4 regions of the Cedecea sp. genome follow, and region 1 is predicted to be linked to each of the others. Evidence: predicted binding sites of a transcription regulator. Region 1 holds the regulator's gene; each other region holds the start of a gene.
The links. Region 1 encodes PurR, which represses purine synthesis genes. Its sites were predicted from a motif close to CANGCAAACGTTTGCNTG; they were not measured.
Positions count from the first base shown of each region.

Region 2: cecR (transcriptional regulator CecR) is a predicted target of PurR. The motif match lies at 1,029-1,046, and genes of this name have one in related genera.
Region 3: pyrC (dihydroorotase) is a predicted target of PurR. The motif match lies at 1,152-1,169, and genes of this name have one in related genera.
Region 4: purL (phosphoribosylformylglycinamidine synthase) is a predicted target of PurR. The motif match lies at 1,303-1,320, and genes of this name have one in related genera.

Region 1 covers NZ_DASYBS010000165.1:60,105-63,229, reverse strand. The annotation lists gene punR (DNA-binding transcriptional activator PunR) at 1-905, shown strand, start outside; gene purR (HTH-type transcriptional repressor PurR) at 902-1,927, opposite strand; gene VGM55_RS25905 (YnhF family membrane protein) at 2,220-2,309, shown strand; gene sodB (superoxide dismutase [Fe]) at 2,478-3,059, opposite strand.
Region 2 covers NZ_DASYBS010000065.1:9,666-12,790, forward strand. The annotation lists gene rhlE (ATP-dependent RNA helicase RhlE) at 1-931, opposite strand, end outside; gene cecR (transcriptional regulator CecR) at 1,185-1,880, shown strand; gene hlyD (secretion protein HlyD) at 1,870-2,850, shown strand; gene VGM55_RS10610 (ATP-binding cassette domain-containing protein) at 2,837-3,125, shown strand, end outside.
Region 3 covers NZ_DASYBS010000106.1:28,107-31,231, forward strand. The annotation lists gene mdtH (multidrug efflux MFS transporter MdtH) at 1-431, shown strand, start outside; gene VGM55_RS17555 (lipoprotein) at 531-1,091, shown strand; gene pyrC (dihydroorotase) at 1,238-2,284, shown strand; gene dinI (DNA damage-inducible protein I) at 2,360-2,605, shown strand; gene bssS (biofilm formation regulator BssS) at 2,904-3,125, shown strand, end outside.
Region 4 covers NZ_DASYBS010000057.1:19,282-22,406, reverse strand. The annotation lists gene purL (phosphoribosylformylglycinamidine synthase) at 1-1,236, opposite strand, end outside; gene mltF (membrane-bound lytic murein transglycosylase MltF) at 1,431-3,035, shown strand; gene tadA (tRNA adenosine(34) deaminase TadA) at 2,926-3,125, opposite strand, start outside.

The DNA of each region.
Region 1 (3,125 bases):
CCGTGGCCCGCAATGGAAGCTTCAGCGGTGCCGCCCAGGAGCTACACCGCGTGCCTTCTGCCATAAGCTATACGGTACGCCAGCTCGAAGAGTGGTTAGCTGTGCCGCTCTTCGAACGGCGGCACCGTGATGTTGAACTCACCGCAGCCGGGGCTTTTTTTTTGAAGGAGGGTCGCTCTGTTATCAAAAAAATGATGGCTACCCGACAGCAATGCCAGCAGATAGCAAACGGCTGGCGCGGGCACCTGTCCATTGCGGTAGACAATATTGTGAAGCCAGAGCGTACCCGCCAGCTGGTGCTGGATTTTTATCGCCACTTTCCGGATATCGAGCTACGGGTATTTCAGGAGGTCTTCAACGGCGTGTGGGACGCACTGGCTGACGGACGAGTAGAGGCGGCGATAGGGGCGACGCAGGCTATCCCCGTGGGAGGACGTTATGCGTTTCGGGATATGGGGGCGCTTAGCTGGCGCTGTGTCGTTTCGACCGATCATCCGCTCGCGCAACATGAGGGTGTTATTCCGGACGATATGCTCAGGGCCTGGCCATCTTTGGTTCTGGAGGATACATCGCGTTCGCTGCCCAAGCGTATCACCTGGCTTCTTGATAACCAGCGCCGCGTGGTGGTGCCGGACTGGGCTTCAGGGGCGGACTGCCTTAGCGCAGGCCTGTGCATTGGCATGGTGCCTACGCACATCGCTAAGCCGTGGCTGGACGGCGGAGAGTGGCAGGAGCTGACGCTGGAAAATCCGTTCCCGGATGCAGCTTGCTGCCTGACGTGGAGGCAGGATGACGCATCGCCTGCGTTAAGCTGGCTGCTGGAATACCTGGGGGACAGTGAGACGATGAATCAGGAGTGGCTTCAGGAGCCAGGCAACACATTCCCGGCTCCTGACAAGACTTAGCGGCGGTAATCGCGGAACGGGCCGTCGGCTACCGAGCGGCGTTCGATGAGGCGCGGATGGACTTCAATCGTCTGCGACTCTTCACGTTTGTTGATTATACGGTCGAGCAGCATATTAAAGGCCGTTTCGCCCAGACGTTCTTTTGGCTGGTGGATAGTGGTCAACGCCGGAGAGAAATAGCGGGCGTTGCGCACATTATCATAGCCGATGATAGAGATATCCTGCGGCACGCGCAGCCCCATCTCATCCGCTGCGCAGATCGCGCCCATCGCCATGATATCGCCACCGCAGAATACCGCTGTAGGGCGATGTGGCTGGTTGAGTAATTGCTGCATGGCCCGGTAGCCGGACTCTGGCTCGAAGTCGCCCTGAACTACCCAATTATCCGGTACTTTAATATTGGCTTCATCAAGCGCCTTCAGGAAGCCTGCATGGCGACCGCCGCCGGTATTACGTTCCAGCTGACCCGGGATCGCACCGATGTCGCGATGGCCGCGTTCAATCAGGTAACGGCCTGCGAGATAACCGCCGTGAAAAGCATTGTCGACAACGGAGTCGGTAAAGTCGGCGCGGGCTTCGCCCCAGTCCATCACCACCATGGGAATATGACGGTACTCTTCCAGCGTAGAGAGCAGGCTTTCCGGGTACTCGGAGCACATCACCAGCAAGCCATCAACGCGCTTTTGCGCCATCATCGACAGGTAGGCGCGCTGTTTCTCAAAGTTGTTGTGCGCATTGCCAAGGATCAAGGTGTAGCCTTTCGCGAAACAGCTGTTCTCGACCGATTCGATAATTTCAGCAAAATAGGGGGCTTCGCTTGAGGTAGCAAGCAGACCGATGGATTTGGTGTGGTTGACCTTCAGGCTGCGTGCAACGGCACTCGGTGAGTAGTGCAGCTCTTTAATTGCTGCCCAGACGGCGTTGCGCGTCTCTTCCGCCACAAAACGGGTCTTGTTAATGACATGTGACACAGTGGTAGTGGAAACGTTTGCGCGCTTCGCTACGTCCTTAATTGTTGCCATTAGATGTCACTCCAGACCATATCGTAAACTCCTGATAACTCATATGTTAAACGTTTGCCTTCGCTAACTCCTGGGGCAACACGTTGGTTGCAGGCCTGTCGGGAATGCGACATACAGCGGGAGGAGGGCGTTGCCGGGCGATACGCGGTAAATTAGCGAAGGATTTTGGCTTATCCCGGGGCAAAGTGGAAGAGGGAAAACCGAGATCTGTGCAAAACCAGCAGGATTTTTCTCGCCAATTGTGGGAAAATCATCCTGCTTACACTTTGTAGGGAAATAAAAGGAGCTTACGATGAGTACCGATCTGAAGTTTTCCATGGTGACCACGGTTATCGTACTGGGCCTGATTGTTGCCGGTGCGCTGACCGCCGTACTGCACTGATTTAATAAGGGCCGCTAATAGCGGCCCTTAGGCCGTAGACAAAGAGGGAAAAGTATGGCTTTTCCCTCTTTGTGGTTATCAGTCGAAAATCAATGAATTGATTTTCCCCGTTTATTTCCAAAAAACCTCAGGTAATCCTTCCATTCTCTGATGAAAAGCGGCTGCAAATCAGCCCGCCAGGTTTTGCGCAACAAATGTCCAGTTAACCAGCGCCCAGAAGTGGTCCAGATATGTCGGGCGCGCATTACGGTAATCAATATAGTAAGCGTGTTCCCAGACATCTACGGTCAGCAGCGGTTTTGCATCGGTAGTGAGCGGGGTTCCGGCGTTTGAGGTGGAAACTATTGCCAGGCTGCCGTCGCTGTTTTTGACAAGCCAGGTCCAGCCGGAACCGAAGTTTTTGATGGCGGCTTCGGTGAACTGTTTTTTAAATGCTTCTACGCTGCCAAAGGCGTTAGTAATGGCTGCCAGCACTTCCCCGGCTGGCTCTCCTCCTGCGTTTGGCGCCAGGCAGTGCCAGTAGAACGTATGGTTCCAGACCTGTGCGGCGTTATTGAAAATCCCACCGTCAGCGTGCTTAACGATCTCCTCCAGCGTCTTCCCTTCAAACGGACTGCCTTTTACAAGGTTATTCAGGTTAGTGACGTAGGTTTGATGGTGTTTACCGTAGTGGTATTCGAGGGTTTCGGCTGAGATGTGCGGTGCCAAAGCGTCTTTTGCATAGGGCAGGGCGGGTAGTTCGAACGACATTGCTTCACTCCTTGTTATTTTGATTCACAATATAACTACATTTTGTGTGGTTATAAGGTTAGCAAA
Region 2 (3,125 bases), on a different contig from region 1:
TATCCAGCCCGCGAGCCGCGATATCGGTCGCAACCAGGACGCGAATGCCGCCGCTTTTAAAGTCGGCCAGCGCGCGAGTACGGGCACCCTGGCTCTTGTTACCGTGGATTGCCGCCGCGGTGATACCGTCTTTTTGCAGCTGCTCAGCAAGGTGGTTAGCGCCGTGCTTGGTGCGAGTAAACACCAGCACCTGCTGCCAGTTACCTTCGCCGATCATCTGCGACAGCAGTTCCCGCTTACGCTTTTTGTCCACAAAGTGAACGTGCTGAGTAACCTGCTCAGAAGCCGTGTTGCGGCGAGCCACTTCCACTTCTTCCGGGTTGTGCAGCAGCTTTTCAGCCAGCCCTTTAATGTCGTCGGAGAAGGTTGCCGAGAACAGCAGGTTTTGCCGACGCGCAGGCAGCTTAGCCAGCACGCGACGGATATCGTGGATAAAGCCCATATCCAGCATGCGGTCGGCTTCATCCAGCACCAGGATCTCGATCTGGTCGAGTTTCACGGCGTTCTGATGCTCAAGATCCAGCAGACGACCCGGAGTCGCGACCAGCACATCCACGCCACCGCGCAGTTTCATCATCTGCGGGTTAATGCTCACGCCGCCAAAGACAACCAGCGAACGGATATTCAAATATTTGCTGTAGTCGCGGACGTTCTCACCAATCTGTGCCGCCAGTTCGCGGGTTGGGGTGAGGATCAGCGCACGCACCGGGCGACGGCCCTTCAGGTGAGGCGCACTGTCGGTCAGACGCTGTAACAGCGGCAGGGTAAAACCTGCGGTCTTGCCGGTACCGGTTTGGGCACTGGCCATCAGATCACGGCCTGCTAACACTACCGGAATTGCCTGGCGCTGGATGGGGGTAGGCTCGCGATAGCCCTGCTCTTCCACAGCACGCAAAATATCGGCATTCAGGCCGAGAGAATCAAAAGACATAGGAACTCCAGAACCGCCCTGACCACATTGTGCGGTGTAGTTTCCAGGGGGAACATCACGCGCCAGCCCTAAGCTGGCGAAGAGAGGAGGCGCAAACCACGGCGCCGTTCGCGTGCAGTGTAGCAGTTTTTGTGATCTTCCGCATAAATTCTCACTTTATGCCTCATCAGCAGAATAAAGACTTGAACTGGACAGGGTTGATAACTTTGCTTACTCTTAATCAATCGATTGATTAACTTTTTAAGAGGTCGGTATGACACCCTCGCCGACGCCCGCCACCAGCCGCGGTGAGCAGGCTAAAAATACGCTAATTGCCGCCGCCATCGCGCAATTTGCCGAGTACGGCATGCACGCCACCACGCGTGATATCGCCGCCCTGGCTGGGCAAAACATTGCCGCCATCACCTATTACTTCGGTTCTAAAGAAGCGTTGTATATGGCTTCCGCCCAATGGATTGCCGACTTTATTAGCGGTAATTTTCACGAGCATGTTGCCGCCGCAGAGGCCATTCTGAGCGAGTCCAGGCCGGACAATCAGAAAATACGCCACCTCATTCATACCGCGCTCGGGCAAATGATCGCCCTGCTGACCACTGACAACACGCTCAACCTAAGCAAGTTTATCTCCCGCGAACAGCTTTCCCCGACCGCCGCTTACCAACTGATCCACCGGCAGGTTATCGACCCCATGCACTCTCTGCTAACCACTCTGGTCGCACACTACACCGGGCGGGATCCTTTCGATACCGACACGATTTTGCATACCCATACGTTGCTCGGCCAGGTACTGGCCTTCCGGCTTGGGCGAGAGACGATTCTGTTGCGCACCGGCTGGCCGCAGTTTGACCAGACCAAAGTGCAGCAAATTACCCGCGTGGTGCTGAGCCACGTTGATTTCATCCTGCAGGGATTATCCGTAAACAGAGGAAACGCGAGTGATGAACAGTAAGAAGCCGGTAATTGCCGTCATTGTCATTTTAGCGCTGGTAGCCGCGGCATTTGGTGGCTGGAAATGGTATCAAAGCCAGCAGAACAGCGCGCTAACGCTTTACGGCAACGTGGATATTCGCACCGTTAACCTGAGCTTCCGCGTTGGCGGTCGTCTTGCAGCGCTTGAGGTTGACGAGGGTGATGCCATCAAAGCCGGTGAACCCCTGGGGCTGATTGACAAAGCGCCATATGAAAACGCCCTGCGTCAGGCAGAGGCAAACGTGGCGGCGGCGCAGGCCAAATACGATTTGATCATTGCCGGCTATCGTGACGAAGAGATTGCTCAGGCCGCCTATGATTATGCGCAGAACTTTTACCAGCGCCAGCAGGGGCTTTGGGCGACAAAAACCATCTCGGCGAATGATTTAGCCAACGCCCGCTCCTCAAGCGACCAGGCAAAGGCCACGCTGAAAGCAGCCCAGGACAAGCTCAGCCAATATCGCAGCGGCAACCGTCCGCAGGAAATTGCTCAGGCTCAGGCCAGCCTGCAGCAGGCTAAAGCGCAGCTGGCACAGTCTCAGCTCGACCTGCAGGACACCACCCTGCTCGCCCCTTCAGACGGCACGCTGTTAACCCGCGCCGTTGAGCCCGGCAGCATGCTTAACGCAGGCAGCACGGTACTCACGCTTTCACTTACCCGCCCGGTGTGGATCCGCGCCTATATCGACGAAACTAATCTTGGGCAGGCAAAACCCGGCAGCGAACTGCTGATTTACACCGATGGCCGCCCGGACAAGCCCTATCACGGCAAGGTAGGTTTTGTTTCACCGACCGCGGAGTTCACCCCTAAAACCGTAGAAACGCCTGATTTACGCACCGATCTGGTATATCGCCTGCGGATTATCGTCACCGATGCGGATGACGCCCTGCGCCAGGGGATGCCGGTTACGGTGAAATTCAACGGCGGAACCCAGCATGAGCAACAATAAAGCGACAATTCGCCTCCAGGGGTTGATGAAGCGCTTTCCGGATCTGGAGAAACCCGCTGTCGCCAGCCTGGATTGCGAAATTCATGCCGGGGCAGTGACCGGTTTAGTCGGCCCGGATGGGGCGGGCAAAACCACCCTGATGAGGATGCTGGCCGGATTATTGAAACCCAGCGAAGGTAAGGCTTCGGTGATTGGCCTGGACCCGATTAAGGACGATCGCGCCCTGCGTGCTGAACTGGGCTATATGCCGCAAAAGTTTGGCCTGTACGAAGATT
Region 3 (3,125 bases), on a different contig from region 1:
CCATTGCCCGCTGGAGCGAAAAACGTTTCCGCCTTGAGCAGCGTTTAATGGCGGGGCTGATTTTAATGACGGTGAGCCTGATGCCTGTCGGCCTTGCGTCAACCTTACAGCAGCTTTTTGCCCTGATTTGTACCTTTTACATTGGCTCGATTATTGCCGAACCGGCCAGGGAAACGCTGAGCGCCTCGCTTGCCGATGCTCGCGCACGCGGGAGTTACATGGGGTTCAGCCGTTTAGGGCTGTCGCTGGGTGGCGCGCTCGGCTATACCGGTGGTGGCTGGCTGTTTGACGCAGGTAAAGCGCTTCAACAGCCCGAGCTCCCGTGGGCGATGCTGGGTATTATCGGTTGTATTACCCTTGCCGCACTCTGGTGGCAGTTCAGCCTCAAACCCGTGGAGCCAACGATGTTTGAACCCGGCGGCCCGGGGTAAACCACACCTTTCATCCTTTTCCTGTAGCCGCAGGCGCCGTGCCGCATTATGCTGATCAACGTAAGGCACGGCATTTGAGCCGCTATTTTGAGGAAGCCTATGAAGAAGATTGTTTTTGCCGCCGCATTGATGCTTGGCGGCCTGCTATCAGGATGCAACCAGCTAACGCAGTACAGCGTGAGCGAACAGGAGATCAACCAGTCGCTGGAAAAACACAATAACTTCTCAAAAGATATTGGCCTGCCCGGCGTCGCCGACGCGCATGTCGTGTTAACCAATTTAGCCAGCCAGATTGGCCGGGAAGAACCGAATAAAGTCACGCTAACCGGCGATGCCAACCTCGACATGACGTCACTATTCGGTAATCAAAAAGCCACCTTAAAACTGAAGTTGAAAGCGCTGCCGGTGTTCAATAAAGAGCAAGGCGCTATCTACCTGCAGGAGATGGAGGTGGTTGATGCTCAGGTCGAGCCGCAAAAAATGCAGACCGTGTTGCAAACTATCGTTCCCTACCTGAACCAGTCGCTGCGCAGCTACTTCAATCAACAGCCTGCCTATGTCCTGAGTGAAGACCGCAGCAAAGGCGAGTCGTTGGCGAAGAAGTATGCCAAAGGCATTGAGGTTAAGCCTGGTGAAATCATCATTCCTTTAACCGACTAACCGGTTAACCCTCGGGGCCGCTTTGCTGCCCCGAGGCGTTTGTGCAACATAAGTGGTGCAAACGATAACGTTTCCCCTTATCCTTAGTGCCCGGCATAAAACCAGCCCTTGATGACTGATTTTCCCTCTCACGCCGGAGCACATTCATGACTGCATTACCTCAGGTATTAAAAATCCGCCGCCCAGATGACTGGCATATTCACCTTCGCGATGGTGAGATGCTGAAAACCGTGGTGCCTTACACCAGCCAGACGTATGGCCGTGCGATTGTGATGCCCAATCTTGTGCCTCCTGTCACCACCGTGGAAGCGGCGATTGCCTACCGTCAGCGCATTCTTGATGCCGTGCCGGCCGGGCAAAATTTTGAACCGCTAATGACCTGCTACCTGACCGACACGCTTGACCCTAACGAAATAGAGCGCGGTTTTAATGAAGGCGTGTTTACCGCCGCCAAGCTTTACCCTGCCAATGCCACAACCAACTCTACCCACGGCGTCACCAGCACCGCCGCTATCATGCCGGTGCTTGAACGCATGCAAAAAATTGGCATGCCGCTGCTGGTGCACGGCGAAGTCACCCATGCCGACATCGATATTTTCGATCGTGAAGCACGTTTCATAGAAACCGTGATGGAACCGCTACGCCGCCAGCTGCCGGAACTGAAGGTGGTGTTTGAACACATCACCACTAAAGATGCGGCCCAGTACGTGAAGGAAGGCAACTCGCTGATTGGCGCAACAATCACACCTCAGCATCTGATGTTTAACCGCAACCACATGCTGGTTGGTGGCATTCGCCCGCATCTTTACTGCCTGCCGATTCTGAAGCGTAGCGTTCATCAGGACGCCCTGCGCGAGCTCGTAGCCAGCGGCTGTGACCGCGTATTCCTCGGTACCGACTCGGCGCCTCACTCTCGCCATCGCAAAGAGGCAAGCTGCGGCTGTGCAGGCTGTTTCAATGCACCTTCTGCGCTGGGTGCGTATGCCACGGTGTTTGAGGAGATGACCGCTCTGCAGCACTTCGAAGCTTTCACCTCGCTGAACGGCCCGCGTTTCTACGGCCTGCCGGTGAATGAAGACAGTATCGAGCTGGTACGCGTTGCCGAGACAATGCCGGAGCTGATTGAAGCCGGTGACGACAGCATCGTCCCGTTCCTTGCCGGAGAGGACGTCGCCTGGTCGGTTAAAGGCTAAATATTTCAACGCCCCCTGTTGCTTACTGGAAAGTTAGCCTGTATAAATATCCAGTATATTATACAGGGGGTCGTTATGCGTATTGAAGTGACTATAGCCAAAACCACACCGTTGCCGCCCGGGGCTATCGACGCCCTTGCCAGTGAGCTTTCCCGCCGTATCAATCAACATTTTCCCGACACCAGCAGCGACGTTCAGGTGCGTTATGCCTCCGGCAACAACCTGTCCGTGCTGGGCGGTGCTAAAGAAGATAAAACGCGAATCAGCGAGATCCTCCAGGAAACCTGGGAAAGCGCTGACGATTGGTTCTCTGCCGACTAATACCCTCAATTATGTTGGTACTTTTTTGCCGGGTGTCGCCATCCGGTTTTTTTATTTACGCACCTTGTTTTGCTTAATTTTTAAACTACCGCTGTTTATTTTCCCTTTTCTCTCAGACAAATCAGAATAACCTGCCGCTTTATTGCTCAACCGAACACAAAAATGCAAAAAAAGTGTTGCTGAGTATTTATTTCATCCCCGTTATCTGCTCATTATTGATATACTTAACTCGCTTCACGATAAATCACGCATGAACCTCGCTAGCCGTTGTCTTTAAACACGTATAAAAGGGGTTATGATGGAAAAAAATAGTGATGTTATTCAGACTCATCCCCTCGTCGGATGGGACATCAGCACCGTCGACAGCTACGACGCCATGATGCTGCGCCTGCACTACCTGACATCCAATAATCAGAAGCACGATGAAACCGAGATCGGCCAGACGCTCTGGCTGACCACCGATGTCGCCCGGCAATTTATTTCTATTCTCGAAGCCGGCATCGCCAAAATTGAATCCAGT
Region 4 (3,125 bases), on a different contig from region 1:
CATGATAGGTTTGTGGTAACCGCGCAGCTCCACCCCGTTGTGGCTGTTAACCTGCTCTTCGTAGGTACGGAAGTAGCCGGTCAGCGCCGGACGGCCAAATTCGTTGTTGAATGCCGCCCCGCCCAGAGGGCCTTCGGTCATGATGTCCAGCGCCGTAACAATGCGGTCTGGCTTACCAAAGTCCTGCTCCCACGGCTGTTCAAAGCCCGGAATGCGCAGGTTGGAAACGGAGAAGCCGACCAGGCCCGCTTTTGGCTTAGCGCCACGCCCGGTAGCGCCTTCGTCGCGGATTTCACCGCCGGAGCCGGTTGCCGCGCCCGGCCACGGAGAGATAGCGGCCGGGTGGTTGTGGGTTTCAACCTTCATCAGAATATGCGCTTCTTCCTGATGGAAGTCATAGCGCCCCGCTTCACGGTCGGCGAAGAAACGGCCGACGGCCGAACCTTCCATGACCGCTGCGTTGTCTTTATAGGCAGACAGCACGTAATCCGGCGTTTTCTCGAAGGTATTTTTGATCATCCTGAACAGTGACTTGGTCTGTTTCTGCCCGTCGATAATCCAGTCGGCGTTAAAGATTTTATGACGGCAATGTTCGGAGTTCGCCTGCGCAAACATATACAGTTCGATGTCGTTCGGGTTGCGCCCAAGCTTGCTGAACGCATCCTGCAGGTAGTCGATTTCGTCTTCCGCCAGCGCCAGGCCCAGACGGATATTCGCCTCTACCAGTGCGTTACGCCCTTTGCCGAGCAGGTCAACGCTCTGCACCGGAGCCGGTTGGTGTTGTGCAAACAGCTGCTCTGCATCGTTCAGGGAAGTAAACACGCTCTCCATCATGCGGTCATGCAGTAGCGCAGCAACCTCCTGCAGTTGCTCAGCGGTCAGCGTACTGCCGGTAATGTACCAGGCCACGCCGCGCTCAAGGCGCTTAACCTGAGGTAGGTCGCAGTTGTGGGCGATGTCGGTAGCTTTAGAAGACCAGGGGGAGATGGTGCCAGGGCGCGGTGTGACCAGCAGTAAAGTTCCTTCAGGCGTATGCTCTGCGAGGGTTGGACCATACTTCAACAGCCGTTGCAGGCGGGCATGCTCATCAACGTTCAGCGGTGCATCGAGGTCGGCAAAATGAACATACTCGGCATAAATGTCGCTTACCGGGAGGTTAGCATCGTTAAAACGGGCCAGGAGTTTGTTAATACGAAATGCCGAAAGAGCAGGCGAACCACGCAGAATTTCCATCATTAAAGATCTCTCGTCTTCAGGGCGAAGGGGGGAAAACGGGCGTCATTATAGAGAATCCTCCGCCATGACGAAACCGTTTGCGTAGAAATAACAGCAGAAGTTTTTATTGCACGAAAATTAAACGATATATTCTTAAAAGTTGCTTACTGGCGTTTTCTTACGCAAAATGCGTTTCATCCACTTACAGGGTTCATATAAATCATGTTTATTGTTGGCTGAGACTTAACCTGCTGCAGAATGTTATCTATTTGAAAAGAATAAAGATTAATTATCTGCTTATCGGTGTCGTCACCTTGTTGCTGGCAGTGGCATTATGGCCCTCCATTCCAGGCTTGAACCAGACCGAAAACCGCATCGCCGCGATTAAAGCGCGGGGGGTTTTGCGCGTCAGTACAATTTCATCGCCGCTTACCTGGACGATGATTAACGGTAAAGCCACCGGCCTTGACTATGAACTCGCCAGGCAGTTCGCAGACTATCTGGGCGTAAAACTAAAAATCGTCGTGCGGCCAAATATTAACGCGCTGTTTGATGACCTGGATAATGATAACGCCGACCTGCTCGCAGCAGGCCTGGTGTATAACTCCAGTCGCAGCCGCGACTATCAGGCCGGACCAACCTATTATTCCGTCTCGCAGCAGATGGTGTATCGCGTTGGGAGTCCGCGCCCGAAAACGCTCGGCGGCGTAAAACCCTCGCAGCTGGTGCTGTCTTCAGGCCAGGCAGTAGTCAGCGATCTTCAAAAGCTCAAAGAGAGCCAGTACGCCGATCTGAGCTGGAGTATTGACGCCAAACAGACCAGTAATCAGCTGTTACAGCAGGTTGTGGACGGCGACATTGCCTTTACGATTTCCGACTCCATCGCCATCAGCCTTTTCCAGCGAGTTCATCCTCAGTTGGCCGTCGCACTCGACGTTACCGACGAACAGCCCGTCACCTGGTTTTCAACACGTAGCAGCGACGACAGCATGAGCGCCGCGCTGCTCGATTTCTATAATCAGATTAGCAGCGACGGCACGCTGGCAAGACTTGAGGAAAAATACCTTGGTCATATCGGCGATTTTGATTATGTCGATACCCGCACTTTCCTTAATTCAGTTGATTCCGTACTTCCGGATCTTCAGCCCCTGTTCGAAAAGTACGCCGACGAAATCGACTGGCCGCTGCTGGCAGCCATTTCCTATCAGGAGTCCCACTGGGATACTCATGCTACCTCCCCTACCGGCGTACGCGGCTTGATGATGCTGACTAAAAACACGGCCCAAAGCCTTGGGATCACCGACAGACTCGATGCCGAGCAGAGCATTAGCGGTGGCAGCCGTTATCTGAAAGATATGATGAGCAAAGTGCCTGCCACGGTACCGGAATATGAGCGCATCTGGTTCGCGCTTGCGGCTTATAACATGGGTTACGCCCATATGCTGGATGCCCGCCAGCTGACGGCGAAGCAAAAAGGAAATCCGGACAGCTGGGCAGACGTTAAGACACGTCTGCCGCTGCTGAGCCTCAAGCCATACTACAGTAAAACAACATATGGCTATGCCCGTGGGCACGAGGCTTATGCGTACGTGGAAAACATACGCAAGTATCAACTAAGTCTGGAAGGGTATTTGCAGGAGAAAGAGAAAAAGGCCGCACAGGAAGAGAGGTTTGCCGAGGCCTACCCTGCAGTAACCCCGGTAGAAATGGCTACTCCGCCTTACGGCCCTTTTCCTTTAGCGCCTTTTTCTCAAGACGACGTGCGCGAAAAAAATCGCTCAACATGGCTGAGCACTCTGACGCAAGCACCCCTTCACTAACCTGCACCTGATGGTTCATCCCAGGGTGGCCGAGAACGTCCATCAGCGAGCCAATTGCGCCCGTTTTGGCATCACGCGCGCCAAACACCA